DNA from 2 places in the Paraburkholderia flava genome. Region 1 is predicted to be linked to the other one. Evidence: riboswitches for the same ligand, from Rfam matches in the RefSeq annotation. Region 1 holds a riboswitch; the other holds the start of a gene.
What was found. A riboswitch is a leader RNA that binds a small molecule or an ion and turns the genes downstream of it on or off. The one in region 1 is predicted to bind cobalamin.

Region 2: linked by a shared signal. The riboswitch ahead of cobG (precorrin-3B synthase) and the one ahead of E1748_RS16745 (CbtB domain-containing protein) in region 1 are both predicted to bind cobalamin.

What each region holds. Positions count from the first base shown of each region.
Region 1 is NZ_SMRO01000002.1:1,184,332-1,191,983, reverse strand. Features, by position in the region: gene E1748_RS16760 (LysR substrate-binding domain-containing protein) at 1-773, shown strand, start outside; gene E1748_RS16755 (class I SAM-dependent methyltransferase) at 830-1,720, opposite strand; gene E1748_RS16750 (CbtA family protein) at 2,013-2,747, opposite strand; gene E1748_RS16745 (CbtB domain-containing protein) at 2,760-2,969, opposite strand; cobalamin riboswitch at 3,009-3,151, opposite strand; gene E1748_RS16740 (histidine phosphatase family protein) at 3,179-3,739, shown strand; gene E1748_RS16735 (YadA family autotransporter adhesin) at 3,862-5,448, opposite strand; partial or broken gene E1748_RS32095 (ESPR domain-containing protein) at 5,515-5,628, opposite strand; gene E1748_RS16730 (response regulator transcription factor) at 5,957-6,772, opposite strand; gene E1748_RS16725 (carbon-nitrogen hydrolase family protein) at 6,903-7,652, shown strand, end outside.
Region 2 is NZ_SMRO01000001.1:392,815-400,466, forward strand. Features, by position in the region: gene E1748_RS01680 (amino acid deaminase/aldolase) at 1-1,015, opposite strand, end outside; gene cobJ (precorrin-3B C(17)-methyltransferase) at 1,425-3,107, opposite strand; gene E1748_RS01690 (precorrin-2 C(20)-methyltransferase) at 3,104-3,838, opposite strand; gene E1748_RS01695 (precorrin-8X methylmutase) at 3,835-4,461, opposite strand; gene cobG (precorrin-3B synthase) at 4,454-5,848, opposite strand; cobalamin riboswitch at 5,938-6,114, opposite strand; gene cbiE (precorrin-6y C5,15-methyltransferase (decarboxylating) subunit CbiE) at 6,202-7,446, shown strand; gene E1748_RS01710 (cobalt-precorrin-6A reductase) at 7,443-7,652, shown strand, end outside.

The DNA of each region.
Region 1 (7,652 bases):
CAGTGAGCCAGCAGATCAAGCGGCTCGAGGAATCGTTCGGCTCCAGCCTGTTCGAACGCGTCGGGCGTCAGCTGGAACTGACGCAGGTCGGCGAGCGTTTTCTCGGCAAGGCAAAGCGCCTGCTCGGGATGAACGACGAGATCTGGGCCGACATGGCCGCGCGGCCGCTCGCAGGACAGGTGCGGCTCGGCGTGCCGTACGACCTGGTCGGCGCAAGTTTCTCGCCGATCTTCAAGGCGTTCACCGAGGCGTGGCCGAATGTGGAGATGTCGATCGTCTGCGGCTCGTCGCCGGAACTCGCGGACTGGCTCGCGCGCGGATCGCTCGACCTCGCGGTGGTCGAAGAGCCCGCGACCCATGCGGGCGGCGAATGTCTGCGGGTCGAACGGCTGGTGTGGGTCGGCGCACGCGGCGGCAATGCGCACCTGAAGCGGCCGCTGCCGATCTCGATGGTCACCGACACCTGCGCGTTTCGCGACAGCGTGCTCGACGCGCTGCGCGAGCACGACATCGAATGGCGCACAGTGTTCGAGAGCGGCAACATCGAAGCGACGACCGCGACGGTGCGCACCGGCCTCGCGATCACCGCATGGCTGGTGTCGACGGTTCCGGCCGATCTCGACATCCTCGGCGCGGATGCGAAGCTACCGGAGTTGCCGCCGTTCGCGATCAGCCTCTACCTGCCGGAGCATGGCGGCAGTCCGGTCGCGCGCGAACTCGCGCAGTTCGTCAGGGATGGGTTGTTGAAGCAGCATCGGGCGGCTGCGGCTTGATGAGGTGGATCAACGGAGTGATTTGATCCACCACAGCGCGAGCTTATGACGTGCGTTCAGGCGCGGGGGGCGGGATACGCCGTTCCGCTCACGATGTCGTCGATAGCAACACCGTCCCAATCGACCGATTGAACATCGCGACGCTTCACGCCCAGATACTGGCTATGACAATACAGCCCCTGCACCCATTGACCGCGCAGATAGGGATCGGCAAGCGACGAGAACTTCCCCGTGATCGGGTTCGCCATCGCGGCTTCAATACATTCGAAGCCGAGCGCCGGGGAAAATAATGCGCGGAGTCCCATGTCGCTGAACTGGAAGAAATGCCACGGACGTTCATGCGACGAGTACGAGAAGTGTGTCTCGATGAACAGCATTCCGCCGACCTTCAGCAGTTTCGATATTTCCTGCGCGACGACCCAAGGCATGGCCAGATGCTCGAACACCGCGGTCGAATAGATCAGGTCGAATTTCTGTTCCTTGTCGAAGTACGTGGAAAGCTTGTGGGCATCGCCCACCACGTCGACGTTATTTCCCGGGTAGTAGTCGAATCCAGTGTACTTCGCGTTGGTGAACAGACTTTTGGCATTGGATACTCCGGTGACCTCGCGGCTACCGATCTCGAGCACGCTCATGCCCTCGTGATTTCCAAGCTCGAGAACCAGATTGCTCTGGTTTAGATGGGCGTTTTTCAGCTTGTCCGGCGCCGGGATACTGTTGTCCAGCAACGCGCGATCTATCTCGGCATCGGACATCGTCGGCTTGAACTGCATCCTTTGCTCGTTCTGCCCGTATCTGACGAAGTGTGCGAATCCCGTGAACATCGGGTTTCTCAACGCTTCCTGTGCAAGATCTGCATTGGCGAGCAGGTAGCCCAATTCGCTGAAATTTTCAAAAGTCGCGAGTTCTTTGATCATCTTGGGGAAAGTTTTGACTGCAACGGTCACTAAGAATGTGCATCGGCTTTTCAGCCGGAGAGATAGCTTAACCGGGGCAATCAGACTGGACCAGGATGAACTGGTTGTGACACTCGCGTGTGTCGAGTTTGCGCGTGCGTTTTGGTAGTCGATCCGGCCGGCGCTCGAACGGTATCATCGGGCCTTCGCTCAAACAAGGCCCGCCTCGCCTGACGCGATGATTCGACCAAGGGTTCAACATCGTGATTCGCTAGCGCCTCGCCGGGTTGCGTGAGCACATCCGCTTAACCGTAGATGCAGCCCCCAGCGAAGCGCTTCAACCTCACCGCCCCACAGCCAGCACCCCACTCGCCCCACGACGTCCCGCTTCGACGAGTGCGCCGAATCCAAGCCCGATCGTCGTCCACAGAATCGCCTGCATGCCGAGCGCGGCCATGCGAAATTTCCACAGCAGCACGGCCGGGAAGGCAGCGGGGACTTCGTTGATCGACGGCAGTCCGGCCTGCACCGCCGCGATGATGACGATGAACACGCCGGCCGCGAGAATCGCGCCGTTCCATGCGCCGTAGCGCGCCGCCGCGCGACGCCGCAGCTTCAGCGAGAACACCGTCGCCGCGAGCGAGATCGCGATCATCAGGAAGTACAGGCCCGTCCGATAGCCGATCGTCTCCGGGTCGCCGACCGATGGCGGATTGGCCGGGTATTTGAGCCCCGGCACCACGACGATCGACACGAACGCCGCGAGCGCCAGGCATGCGGACAACGCGCGTGCGCCGAGCTTGCCGACGCGGCCGTACGCATACGCGAACACCAGCGAGAACAATCCGCCCGCCGCTGCGCCGTACACGACGCAACCGGTCAGCAGACCGAGCCCTGCCTGCGTATGGCGGCTGACGAGTTCCGGCTCGGGCGCTTCGCCTTTCGCCGCATCGGCTTTTTCTTCGAACGAAATCGCGCGATCTACCTGCGGTTCACCCGCGATCCTCGCGAAACCGAACGTGAGCAATCCTGCGGCGATGCCTACGAGCATCCCGCGCATCAACAATCGACCTGTCATCGCAATGCTCCGTCAGTGGCAGGGAAAGCCGAGCAGATGGCGGCCGTCGTGCACGAACTCGTGCACATACATGCCGGGAATCAGCGATGTCGCGCCTTCTTCCGCGCCGACGAAGTAGATCGCCAGCAACAGCAGCAGACCGCCGAAGACGAACCACGGCAACAGCTCACGCAGCGGGATGGGTGCCGGCTGGGCAGCCGGTTGGAAAACAGCATCGGTCATGACGGACTTCTCCTGGGGTTGCGCGCCCCGATAGTCGTTGGAAAGAGAGGACGCAAAGCTAGGGTCTGGCTTCCGGTTCGTCGATGAACCGATTACAGTGGCGCGACCGCGCCGGGCTTGCACCGGCTTCCTTGCTTTGGTGACGGTATTCTACGCGTTAAACCTCGCTGTGCCGCCCTACGGTGAAGCGCTTTACAAGGGACGATGTGATGCACACACGGCTCTGGCTCGTGAGCCACGCGGCCACCGCGGCGATGCGCGCGGGCCGCTTTCCATCGGACGATCCGCTCGACGCGCGCGGCATCGCTGACGCGCACGCGTATCGCGAGCGGTTCGATGTGCCGCGCGATGCGACCGTATTCGTCAGCCCCGCTCTCTGCGCACGCGAAACAGCCGACGCGCTCGGCCTCGCTGCACAGCCTGCGTCCCCGCTCGCCGATATGGACTACGGCCACTGGCGCGGCCAACGTGTCGCCGATGTCGCAAACGCCGATCCATCCGCGCTGTCCGCATGGAGCACCGACCCCGACGCCGTCGTGCCCGGCGGCGAATCGTTCGCTGCGGTAGCGACACGCGTCGCGCGATGGCTCGATGCACTCGACGACGTCCCTTTCGTCGTCGCGGTCACGCATGCGGTGGTGATTCGCGCGGCTGTGCTGCATACGCTGAAGATCCCTCTCGCTGCAGGCATGCGGATCGAAATCGGGCCGCTGTCGAGGGTGGAGCTGCGGCGTTCGATGCGTGGTTGGGTGTGGTGGCCTGGTGCGTAGCGTGCGTGCGCTGAAGGATCGCGCACGCTACGCTGCGGCGTCGCTTTGCTGCGGTTGCGGTCGGGTCGCATCGCGAATTGACGGAGCCTCGTCTCGCGACTTCACCTGCGCGATCGCCATGCTCACCATTGCATCGTCGCCCCCACGCCCGCCGCGCTGCTACCGCTGGTCACCCCCGCGCCGGCCCGGACTTGCAGGTTATCGGTCAGGCGCGCGGTCGCGCTAACCGCAACCGCCTGGTAACCACGATACGTGCCGACACCTACACCGAGCGCAATCGTCTTGTCCTTGTCGACATCGCCAATCATGCTGAGCGCAGTCACCGCCGCGATACCCGAGTATGCGTTGCGCGCGGTTTGATCGATGCTCTGTTGCACACCGGCGATGCGCCTGTCCGTGTAGCTGTTCGCTTGCCGCATTCCGTCCGACGTGACCCGGTTCAATTGATCGAGATTGACCGCATCGGTGGCTTGCGTGCCTTCCGCTACGTTGACGAGTTGCCGTTGCTGCGCGGCATTGCCTATCGAGACGACATTGCGGCGGCCGCCATCGTTCGAATTCGCTCCGATCGCCGCCGAATTGGCACCGGCGGTGACGGTGGGCTTGTCGGCGCCGGTGCCCTTCATGTCGGCAGCCACGCCGTTGGCGGTTCTGATCTGCTCGACACGTTCGTAGATACCCGTCGATAGCGACGAAAGCTGCGCGCCGACGTTTGCGACGCCGGTAGACAACGAGCCGATGCCCGTCGACACAGAGGTGGCCAGCGACGCCACGTTGCCGTCGGTCGTGCTGAGGCCGGTGGACAGCGAACTCATGCCGTTCGCGATCGACGTCGACAACGAAGATACGTTGCTGCCGGTCGTGCTCAGTCCGGTGGACAGCGAACTCATGCCGTTCGCGACCGACGTCGACAACGACAATACGTTGCTGTTTGTCGTACCCAGCGCTGTGGACAGCGAACCGATACCCGCCAAGGTCGACGTGGACAGCGACGTCAGTTGCGACACGTTCACGGCGTCGGTCGGCTGGACGCCGTCGGCGACATTCGCAAGCGCTACAGGCTTTTGTGAGTTGGCGCCGCCCAGCGTGACTTTCGTGTGATCGGGGCTGTCGTACTGCACCGAATCGGCGACGACGGTCGATAAGGAACTGACGTTGCTGGCGGCAGTACTTAGACCGGTCGACAGTGAACCGATGTTGCCGTTGGCCGTGCTCAGGCCGGTAGATAGCGAACCGATGTTGCTGTTCGCTGTACCCAGTCTAGTCGACAGTGAACCGATATCGCCGTTGGCTGTACTCAAGCCCGTCGATAACGAACCGATACCCGTCGAAACAGAAGTGGACAGCGACGACAGCTGCGCACCGTTCACTGCGTCCGTGCTATCCGGACTTACCGTGGCCGGCATAAGACCGGTGATCAGATGCCCCTTCATATCGACAGTCGCGTTGATTTCGACCTTGGAAGATTTAATGGCCAATGTGCCATTATTAAGGCCAACGATCTGCACTGCATTGCTTACATTATTCGCGCTCTCTAAATACCCATTTCCATCCCCAGTATTTCCAATTGAAAAAGAAAAATTCCCATCAGATGGGTTTTCTGTATGCGTACCATTGGCATCAATAATCACGCCAGCGGTACCATGAAATGCAGCGAAATACCCACTGTTACTCGCCGGAGGCGCAGTCTGCGCCAGCGCGAGATTCACGCTCAAGCCACTCCCGGAAAACAGCAAAACCACGCGAACGATAGCAAGCGAGTAGCGTCGCGAAGGCGATCCCGATCTCAAGCGCCCCGACGAAGATTTCCCTCGCCCACGAACAAGCTCCGAAGCAGCAACCCAGGCGCCCAGTGCCGGATTCCACATTGACCGATACAAGCGGTTCACAGTCCCCTCCCTTTATTAGAAAATAAATAACGCGAACGCCTTTCAGACAGGCATCGTCGGATTACGATTTATTTTCTAAAACTAGCAGGGATCTTATTTTTGTTTGTGAACCTACGTGACATACCACCTTGATTAACAGTTATCAACAAATAACACGAGTCGAATAACTCCAGATACATCTGTTTTATTTATTTCATTTCGAATATCTTCATACGGCAATGAACTCGCAAATGAAAACGCGGCCGGGATCGACGCGAATCGATCCGGCCAGACGCACTCCATGAATTGAACAAAACCGAAGCGCGCGTCCACGCGCATCACGCGCCGCTCAATCGGCCTTACCCGCCGGCTCGTAAAACAACGCGAACAGTTCCGACTGCGAACCGATGCCGAGCTTCGCGTAGATATGCTTCTTGTGCGCGCGCACGGTCTCGAACGAGATCGTGAGCTTCTCCGCAATCGCTCGCGACGAGAAGCCGCTCAGCGACAGCATTGCCACTTCGATCTCGCGCGCGGTCAGCGTGCCGCGCCCCTGCTTGCCGGACAATGCACCGACGCGCGCAGGAAAATCCACCAGTTCGGCACCGGCCGAAGCCGCGCGCTCCGGCACCGCACAGAATTCTTCGTGTCGCAGCCGCTGCTGCATCAACGCGAGCACCCACGGCGCGAACAGCGTCAGCAGTGCAATCTCCCGTTCGTGATAACGCCGCGTGCAACCGAGCGAAAAACCCATCGTGTGATCCGCATCGATCACGACATTGAAATGCACCTCATCGCCGACGATGTTCTTGCGGAAATAGCGCAGGTAGTACTCGGTCATGCGGAAGTTGTCGGGCGCGACGTCCGCGAGCGTATAGAAGCCCGATGCGTGCGTTTCGAACGCGGCGAGATAGAACGGATCGAGTTGATAAAGCGCCGCGAGATAGTCCTGAAACATCAGGTCGATCTGCCCGTCCGGCATCGCCTGCTCCGCGCAGACGAACGGCGGCGCGTGACGCGCGAAACGCAGCGCCACCCAGCTGTCGAAGCCGATGTGCCGCTCGAGTACTCTCGTCAGACGCGCCCAGAAATGCGGGCTGTCGAGCGCGTCGATGGCCGAGCCAATCTCTCGATGAAACGCGAGATCGCGCCATTCAAGCTCCATCCGTTCTCCGTTGAGGTAACCCACGTGGGTGATTTGCGAACAAAAATAACACGCCGATAATGCGCCGAAGGACATCGCGTGCGCCCGGGCCAATCCGCGCCGGCGCACGGCAACCGCAAGGAGACAGACGATGCAGGTAGAACTCGCGCAACTCGCGCTCGTCGACGGCGGCCTCGAACGCAATACGCGTAAGGTCGTTGAAATAATCGATCGCGCGGATGCGGCCGGCGGCACGCAGCTCGTCGTGTTTCCCGAAGCGACGCTATCGGGCTTTCCGACCCGCGACAACGTCGCCGACGTCGCACAGACGCTCGACGGCCCCACGCTCACTGCTGTGCGCGATGCCGCGCGGCAAGCCGGCGTCGCGGCTGCGGTCGGTTTTGCGGAACGCGACGGCGACCGCTTCTACAACACGACGGTGCTGATCGATAGCAGCGGTGCGATCGCACTGAAGTACCGCAAGGTGCATCTGTGGGCGTCGGATGTCGGCGTGTTCACGCCCGGTGAGCGCTACGACACGTGCCTGTGGAACGGCTTCACGGTCGGTCTACAGATCTGCTACGACATCGAGTTTCCCGAAGGCGCCCGCGCGCTCGCATCGCTCGATGCGGACCTGCTCGTCGTCACCAACGGCAACATGGATCCGTTCGGCCCCGTGCATCGCCGCGCGATCGCCGCGCGCGCGATGGAAAACCAGATGTTCGCCGTGATGGTGAACCGCTGCGGCCCCGGCGACGACAACCTGACCTTCCCCGGCGAATCCGCGCTCGTCGAGCCGTCGGGAGAAATCGCTGCGGTCGCGGGTGCCGACGAAACGGTGCTGCGCGTGAACGTCGATCGCTCGCTGCTCGAAGCGAGCCGCGAACACTATCGCTATCTG
Region 2 (7,652 bases), on a different contig from region 1:
AGCCTTCAGGCAGCCACGGCTGCGGCAGGCGATTCGTGCCGGCGGGCCCCGATGCGATGTAGCCACCGCCCGAGCACGTGACGATGCCGTCGCGAGGCCGGCGCGTGACCGGCAACGCGAACCCTGCGGCGGGCTGCGTGCGAAAGGCGGTGTAGTGATCGAACAGTGTGGGCGTATAAAGACCCGAGCCCATCGCGAGTTCGGTGACCGACGCGTCGCTGCGCGTACTTTCGATGCTGCCGGTGCCGCCGCCGTTGACGAAGCGCAGCGAATGGCCAGCAGCGGCCAGCGCGTGCACGACGTTGCTGCGTCGCCCATTGGTCTCGCGAATCGATCGGCGTTTCAGATACCGGATGACGCTATTTTTTAACGACTGGCCCGGTACGCTGTCCATCAGCCCGGCGATCTGACCTTCGTAGCCCATCAACCCGTCAAGCCGCACGTTGGGCCGGCGGGCGATGTCGTTCGCCAATGCGATTGCGCTTGCGACGTCGCGCACCGGCGATCGATACACACCAAAGTAAATGCCCGGGAACGATGAAGACATGTCGAGATCGATCGACAGCGGCATTGCGACGCCCTCGCGGCGAGCAAGCACATCGATGCATTCGACCTGCTGCGGACAGTCGACCATCAGCGTGATCGAACGGCCGGCGCGTAACTGTTCGGCGACCGCTCGAAGCGCAGACGGCTCGACCGACGGATACGCGACCACGAGGTCGTCGAAGCCCTGGGTCGCCAGCCACGCCGCTTCCATCGGCGAATAGCACAGCAGGCCGCGCATGAGCGGACTACTCGCGAGCGCGAGCCGGATGATGCCGACCGCTCGCACGGACTTCGTGACGAGACGGAGCGGTAGATTGGCCGCGCGTCGACGGATATCGGCGAGATTCGCCGCCAGGCTATCGAGATCGACGAATGCAGCCGGCAGACGATGGCCGCGTAGCGCGTCACGGTAGTACGCGTAGTCGCGTGCCGGTTGTTCCTCTGCAGGAAAAGGCGAAACGCCGCTCATGAGGGTTTCTGTTTGTCGTGGATTAGCCGGTGACGCTGCGATTCGATGCCGCTTTAAGGCGGGATCGCCCTGTCTCACTGTGGGGTGAGCGCAGTGTGAGAGTAGCCATCGTCAAAATGACGACCAAGGGTAGAGGCGGCCTTTGGATGGGTCTAATCCGGCCAGCGGCGGTGGGTGTGGGGCGATCGTCACGGTGACGCCCGGTGCCTGTCTGCCGACGCTTGCGGTCGGTGAATGGAGGATGTGCCGCCGGCGTCGGCATGCGGCGCTACCGGGGGGCGACGGCGCCGTCGCCTTCGTGTTCAAGGGAGGGACAGAGGATACGGCACCGGACACGATGCCGGATTCAACGCAGGCGTGTGTCAAACGCAGAAAGCTGTGTCAGGCGCCAGGCGCCAGGCGCCAGGCGTCACGGGTACGAACGCGGCGTATACACCCACTCGCCACCATCGCCGCGCGCAAACCCTCTCGTCGTCGTCGACCCGACGATCACCATCGTCCGCATATCGACGTCGCTGCTGCGCAGCTCGCCGAGCGTGGTCGTCGTGAGCGTGCCACCCGGCCTGCCGATATCGCGTCCCAGCACGACACGCGTCGCGGGCGTCCGGTACTCGCGGACGATATCGAGCGCGGTATCCAGTTGCCACGGCCGCGCACGCGACACCGGGTTGTAGAACGCCATCACCAGATCGGCCTGCGCTGCGTGTCTAAGCCGCGTCTCGATGATCGACCACGGCTTCAGATTGTCCGACAGCGACAGCACGCAGAAATCGTGGCCTAGCGGCGCACCGGCTTGCGCAGCGGTCGCCATGGCAGCCGATACGCCCGGCACCATGCGCAACTCGACTTGTGCCCAACGGGGATCGTCGGATGTATCGAGCGCTTCGAGCACCGCCGCCGCCATCGCAAACACGCCAGGGTCGCCCGACGATACGACGACCGCCGCGCGTCCTTCCGTCGCGAGTTCGAAAGCGTGGCGTGCGCGCTGCAATTCCTCGCGATTGTCGGTCGCGTGTACGCGCTGGTTGTCGCGGAACGGGCCAGCCATGTTCACGTACGTCGCGTAGCCGAGGATATCGGTGGCGTCTATGAGTGCGTCGCGCGCGGCGGGCACGAGTAGATCGGCGGAGCCTGGGCCCAGGCCGATCACGGTCACGCTGCCGCGTGGGCGGCCGATCGTCGCGATGTCTAACGGCGCGTCGGCGATCGCGAGCGTGACCGACGAGGTTGCCTCGTGCAGTACGTTGTGCGGAACAGTCAGCGCGGCTGCAAGCAATTGGTCCGCGTCGGCATCGAGGTCGATAAAACGCAGCGGCACGGCGAGTGCCTGTGCGGCATCGGCAAGCGCCGTATCGGTGCAACGTGCAGCGGGCGCGAGCAGAGCGGCGAGCGCAGCATGCGCAACGTGGTGTGCTTGCAGTGCATCGAGCACCAGCTGTTCGACGTCGTCTCTAATACCACCGATCGCCGCAACCACACTCCGCGGATGAATCAACAAAGTATCCGCCGACGCATCGACGAACGGCGTCACGCGAATCGCCCGCTGCGCAGAAGCATCGCGCGGCAGCGCCGCATCGTCGAGCCACGGCGCGTCGCCTTCGATGCGCGTCGTCTCGCCTGCCAGCAGATCGGAGACGAAGCGCTTGCCGTGCGCGAGATCCGCGAGTGCATAACCTTCCGGCGGATTCAGCACACAGGTGCCGAAACGCAGTTCGCCGCTCGTCGTGATCGCGGGTGCGATGCCGAGCGCGGCCGCGATATCGCGTGCGAGCACGTTGACACCCGCGAGCCCGCCGAGCAGCGGCACGACCGCGCTGCCGTCTTCCGCGACCGCGAGCACCGGCGGCTCCGCGCCCTTGTTCGCGAGCAGCGGCGCGACGCAGCGGATCACGATGCCGGCCGCGCACAACGCGACGATCGGCGTGCCGCGCGCGTACAGCTCGCGCAGATGCGCGGCGAGTTCCGTGTAGCCGACGTCCGCTTCGACACGGCCCGCGAGTCCATGCACCTGCGAACCCGGACAGCATGCCTGCACACGACGCGCGACATCGAGCGCACCGACGCCGAGAATCACGATCGCCGGCGGCATCATCCCTGCCATTTTTGCCCCGGCACGACGAGTAGCGAGAAGTAGGGCGACGCCATCGGATCGACGTCCGCGAGCGGCACGATGCGCTGGTTTGCCATCGTCGCGCGCTCGACGTACAGCGCGCGTTTCGCGAGCCCGAGTTCGTCGAGTACGCGTCTTACCTTGTCGAAATTGCGACCGAGCTTCATCACGACGGCTGCGTCCGCATCCGCGAGACGGCGCCGCAATTCGGCTTCGGGCAATACACCCGACAGCACTGCAAGCGACTGGTTGCGATAAACGAGCGGCGCGCCGAGTACGGCGGCGCCGCCGAGCATCGAGCAGACGCCGGGCACGACTTCGGTTTCGAAACGCGCGGCGAGCCGGTCGTGCAGATACATATACGAGCCATAGAAAAACGGATCGCCTTCGCAGATCACCGCGACGTCGCGACCCGCGTCGAGATGCCCGGCGACGATCGCGGCAGCAGTGTCGTAGAAGTCGGCGATGATCGCTTCATACGATAGCGGCGGTTCGAGCGCTTCGGTCGTCACCGGATAGACGAGCGGCAGGTGCGTCTGTGCATCGTCGAGATGCGCCTCGACGATCCCGAACGCGTTACCTTTTTTGCCCTTCGCGACGAAATACGCGACGACAGGTGCCGCTTTCAGCAGTCGCACGGCTTTGAGCGTCAGCAGTTCGGGGTCGCCTGGACCAACGCCGATGCCGAACAGGCGTCCCTTACCCGTACTCATTCGACCTCCGACGCAAGCGCGTTCACCGCTGCGGCAACCATCGCGCTGCCGCCGCGTCGTCCCGCGACGATCACCCACGGCACGTCATAACCACCTGACGCGAGCAGCGCCTTCGATTCCGCCGCACCGACGAAGCCGACCGCAAAACCAAGAATCAACGCGGGTCGCGGTGCGCCCGCATCGAGCAGATCGAGCAGATGGAACAGCGCGGTCGGCGCATTGCCGATCGCGACGACGCTGCCTTCGAGATGCGGTCGCCACAGCTCGACCGCCACAGCCGAGCGCGTGTTGCCGAACTGCTTCGCAAGGTCGGGCACGGTTGCATCGCCGAGCGTGCACAGCACCGGGTTATTCGCCGGCAGTCGCGCACGCGTGATGCCTTCGGCGACCATTCGCGCATCGCAGAGAATCGGCGCGCCGGACGCAAGCGCATTGCGGCCCGCGTGTCCTGCGCCCTCGGAAAAACGCAGATCGTCGACGATGTCGATCATGCCGCACGCGTGGATCACGCGGACCGCGAGCTTTTCGAGGTCGGGCGGCACGCGCGACAGATCGGCTTCCGCGCGGATCGTCGCAAACGACTGGCGATAGATCTGCTGGCCGTCGCGAAGGTAGTCATGCATCGGTGTGGCTCCGGGACGGTCGCGCGAGTAGCGCGGCGGCCTGTTCGATAGTCAGGTGGTGCGCGATGGGGATGCCGAAGCGGTCGGCGCCGCCCACGCTCGCGCGTTGATACAGGTCATAGCAGCCGGGCGCGGTTGCGAGCAGCGTGTGCGGTGCGCAATGCGCGGCCGCGCAGGAGCGCGGGCAGCCGCTTAGGTGGACGGCATCGTCTGCGCTCGTGTCGGGAAGAAGGGTGGCGAGATGCAATGCGTCGGCTTTTGTGTCGGCGGCGCTTTTCGTGCAACCGGTCGAACCGGCGCATGCGATCAGCCGCACGTAGGGATGCGACGGCTCGCACGCGAGGCCGAGTGCGCGCAGGCTATCGAGTACGGCGGGCACTGCATCGTCGGCGACGTCGGGGATGAGCACGCTTTGCCACGGTGTGACATGTAGCGTTCCGTTGCCGTGTTCTGATACGAGCGCGGCCAGCTTAACCAGCGTGCACGTATCGAGCCGCCCGAGCGCCGGCTGCCCGCCGACGTGAGACAGCTTTGAATCGCGTTGCCGATGAGCGCCGACGCGCAACGACGGCGATGCTGGTGCACGGGTCCATGCGGCGACAGCGGGATCGTCGTGCAAAGCAATGTCTGCTCGTTCGGCCGCGCGTTGCAATAACGCGGAGGCGTCGTAGCTGGCGAGCACGTCGCGCATTCGCGTGTCGTCAGAGCCGCTGACGTCCAGGAACGTATGCAGCAACGCTTCGACGAAAACGGGTAGATCGGCAGCGGCCACTGACGCAAGTGCGCTGCCCGGCACCGACAACGGACAGCCCGCAAGACCCACCGCGTACCGCGCACGATCCGCATCGCCGACTGCCGAATCCATTGCCGAAAACCACACATCGTGCGGATGATCGACCGCCATCAAGCGTTCACCGCCGTCGAGCATCAGCGCGAATTTCGGCGACAACGCCGCGAAGCGCGGCTCGCGTTGCAGTCGCGAAAGCAACGCAGCGGCGAGTGGCCGCGTGTCGTCGAGCGCCTGCGGATCGCGGCCTGCGAGCGGGCTCGTCATCACGTTGCGACGTTCATCGGCGTGCGCGTTGTTCGGATCCTGCGTACCGGGGCCGGTCTGCATCAGCGCCGCAACGAGCGAGGTCTCGTGACCCGCCCGCACGCCGCGCAACTGCAGGTTCGCGCGATTGGTCAACTCGACGATACCAGCCGTGTGCAGATCGGCGGCCTGTGCGACCGCGACCGCATCGCGCGCATGCAGTTCGCCGCCCGGCAGCTTGATCCGGCAGAGCCCGCCGTCGCGTGCGGCAACGATGCGCGCAAGCGACGGACACGCCGACGCGCGCGGCGCAGACCGTGCATCGACAGCAGCAGGGGACAAAACTCGATTCAAGCGATTACCGGTTTAGCGTCGCGCGACGGCCCGGTGTTGCCTCGACAGGAAGCAACGCGGCATCGGTACACCCCGCCCGATGATGGCTGGCACGAACAGTGTTGCCGGCAGGTTTCCTGGCTTGCAGGTCGTGGTCCGCGCGTGCCTTCCCGAATGAATCAGTGGCGTGTGGAGCGCGGACTCGCTGCATACAGTTGCGGGGGCAGCCACAGTGTCGCTGTGTTCCCTTTTAGGCCCCGAAGGGCACCGGCGAGGCTGTATTATGCCTTCTTTCTCCGGCGCTTCGATCGCATGCGCAGCACGCATGCGTCGGCACGCAGCCGGAACTGAAACGACATGATGAGGATGGCGGGATGCCTGCGTGGCTGACCATAGTAGGCATCGGCGAAGATGGCTTCGCGGGATTGGGCCGCACCGCGCGGCGCGCGCTGCTCGATGCGTCGGTGGTAATCGGCGGCGAACGGCATCTTGCGATGCTGCCCGCACGCTTGCACGCACGACGTGAACCGTGGCCGCATCCGTTCGATCTTGCACCGCTGCTCGCGCGGCGTCCCGAACCGGTCTGCGTGCTGGCGAGCGGCGACCCGATGCTGTTCGGCGTCGGCGCGACGCTTGCCCGCGCGCTGCCCGCCGACGAACTGCACGTGCTGCCCGCGCCGTCGTCGCTGTCGCTCGCGGCGGCCCGCGCGGGCTGGCCGCTGCAGGACGTGACGATGCTGTCGCTGGTGGGCCGGCCGATTGCGGCGCTGCATGCGCATCTGCACGACGGTGCACGTCTGCTGGTGCTCGGTGGCGATGCGACGGCGCCGTCGGCGCTCGCTACGCTGCTCGTCGAACGCGGCTTCGGCGCGACGCGGATGATCGTCTTCGAACATCTGGGCGGACCGCTCGAACACCGCATCGATACGCGTGCTGACGCATGGCACGCCGATCCTTCGGCATGGTCCCCGGCCGCGCTGAATCTCGTCGCACTCGACTGCCGCGCGGGTCTCGACGCGCAACCGCTGCCGCTCACACCCGGACTCCCCGACGAAGCGTTCGCCAACGACGGCCAGTTGACGAAGCGCGATGTCCGCGCCATTGCGCTCGCGCATCTCGCGCCGCTTCCTGGCGAACTGCTGTGGGACGTCGGTGCGGGCGCGGGCTCGATCGGTATCGAATGGATGCGATCGCATCGCACGTGTCGCGCGATTGCGATCGAAGCGCATCCGCAGCGTCAGGCGTTCATCGCGCAGAACCGCGATGCGCTCGGTGTACCTGGTTTGCAACTGGTCGCCGGCACCGCGCCCGATGCGCTCGCTTCACTGCCGGTGCCTGACGCGATTTTTATCGGCGGTGGCGTGACCGCGTCCGGTGTGCTCGACACATGCTGGACCGCGCTGCGTCCCGGCGGCCGGCTCGTTGCGAACGCGGTGACGGTGCAGGGCGAAGCGAAGCTGGTCGCGTGGCGCGAACGCCATGGCGGCACGTTGACGCGCATCGCGCTGTCGACCGCACAACCGCTCGGCGGCTTCGACGCATGGCGTCCCGCGTTGCCGGTCACGTTGCTCGATTGCCGCAAGCCTGTCGACACGGCAGCACCGTCAGGCGATCGATGATGCGCATCCTGCTGCTCGGCGGCACCGGCGACGCGCTGCGGATCGCGCGCACTCTGAAGACACCGCACGTGTACAGCCTCGCAGGACTCGGCAAGGTGCCGGACGACCTTGCATGCACGGTGCGTGTAGGCGGCTTCGGTGGTGTCGACGGTCTCGCTCGCTATCTGGTCGACGAGCGGATCGGTCTGCTGGTCGACGCGACGCAT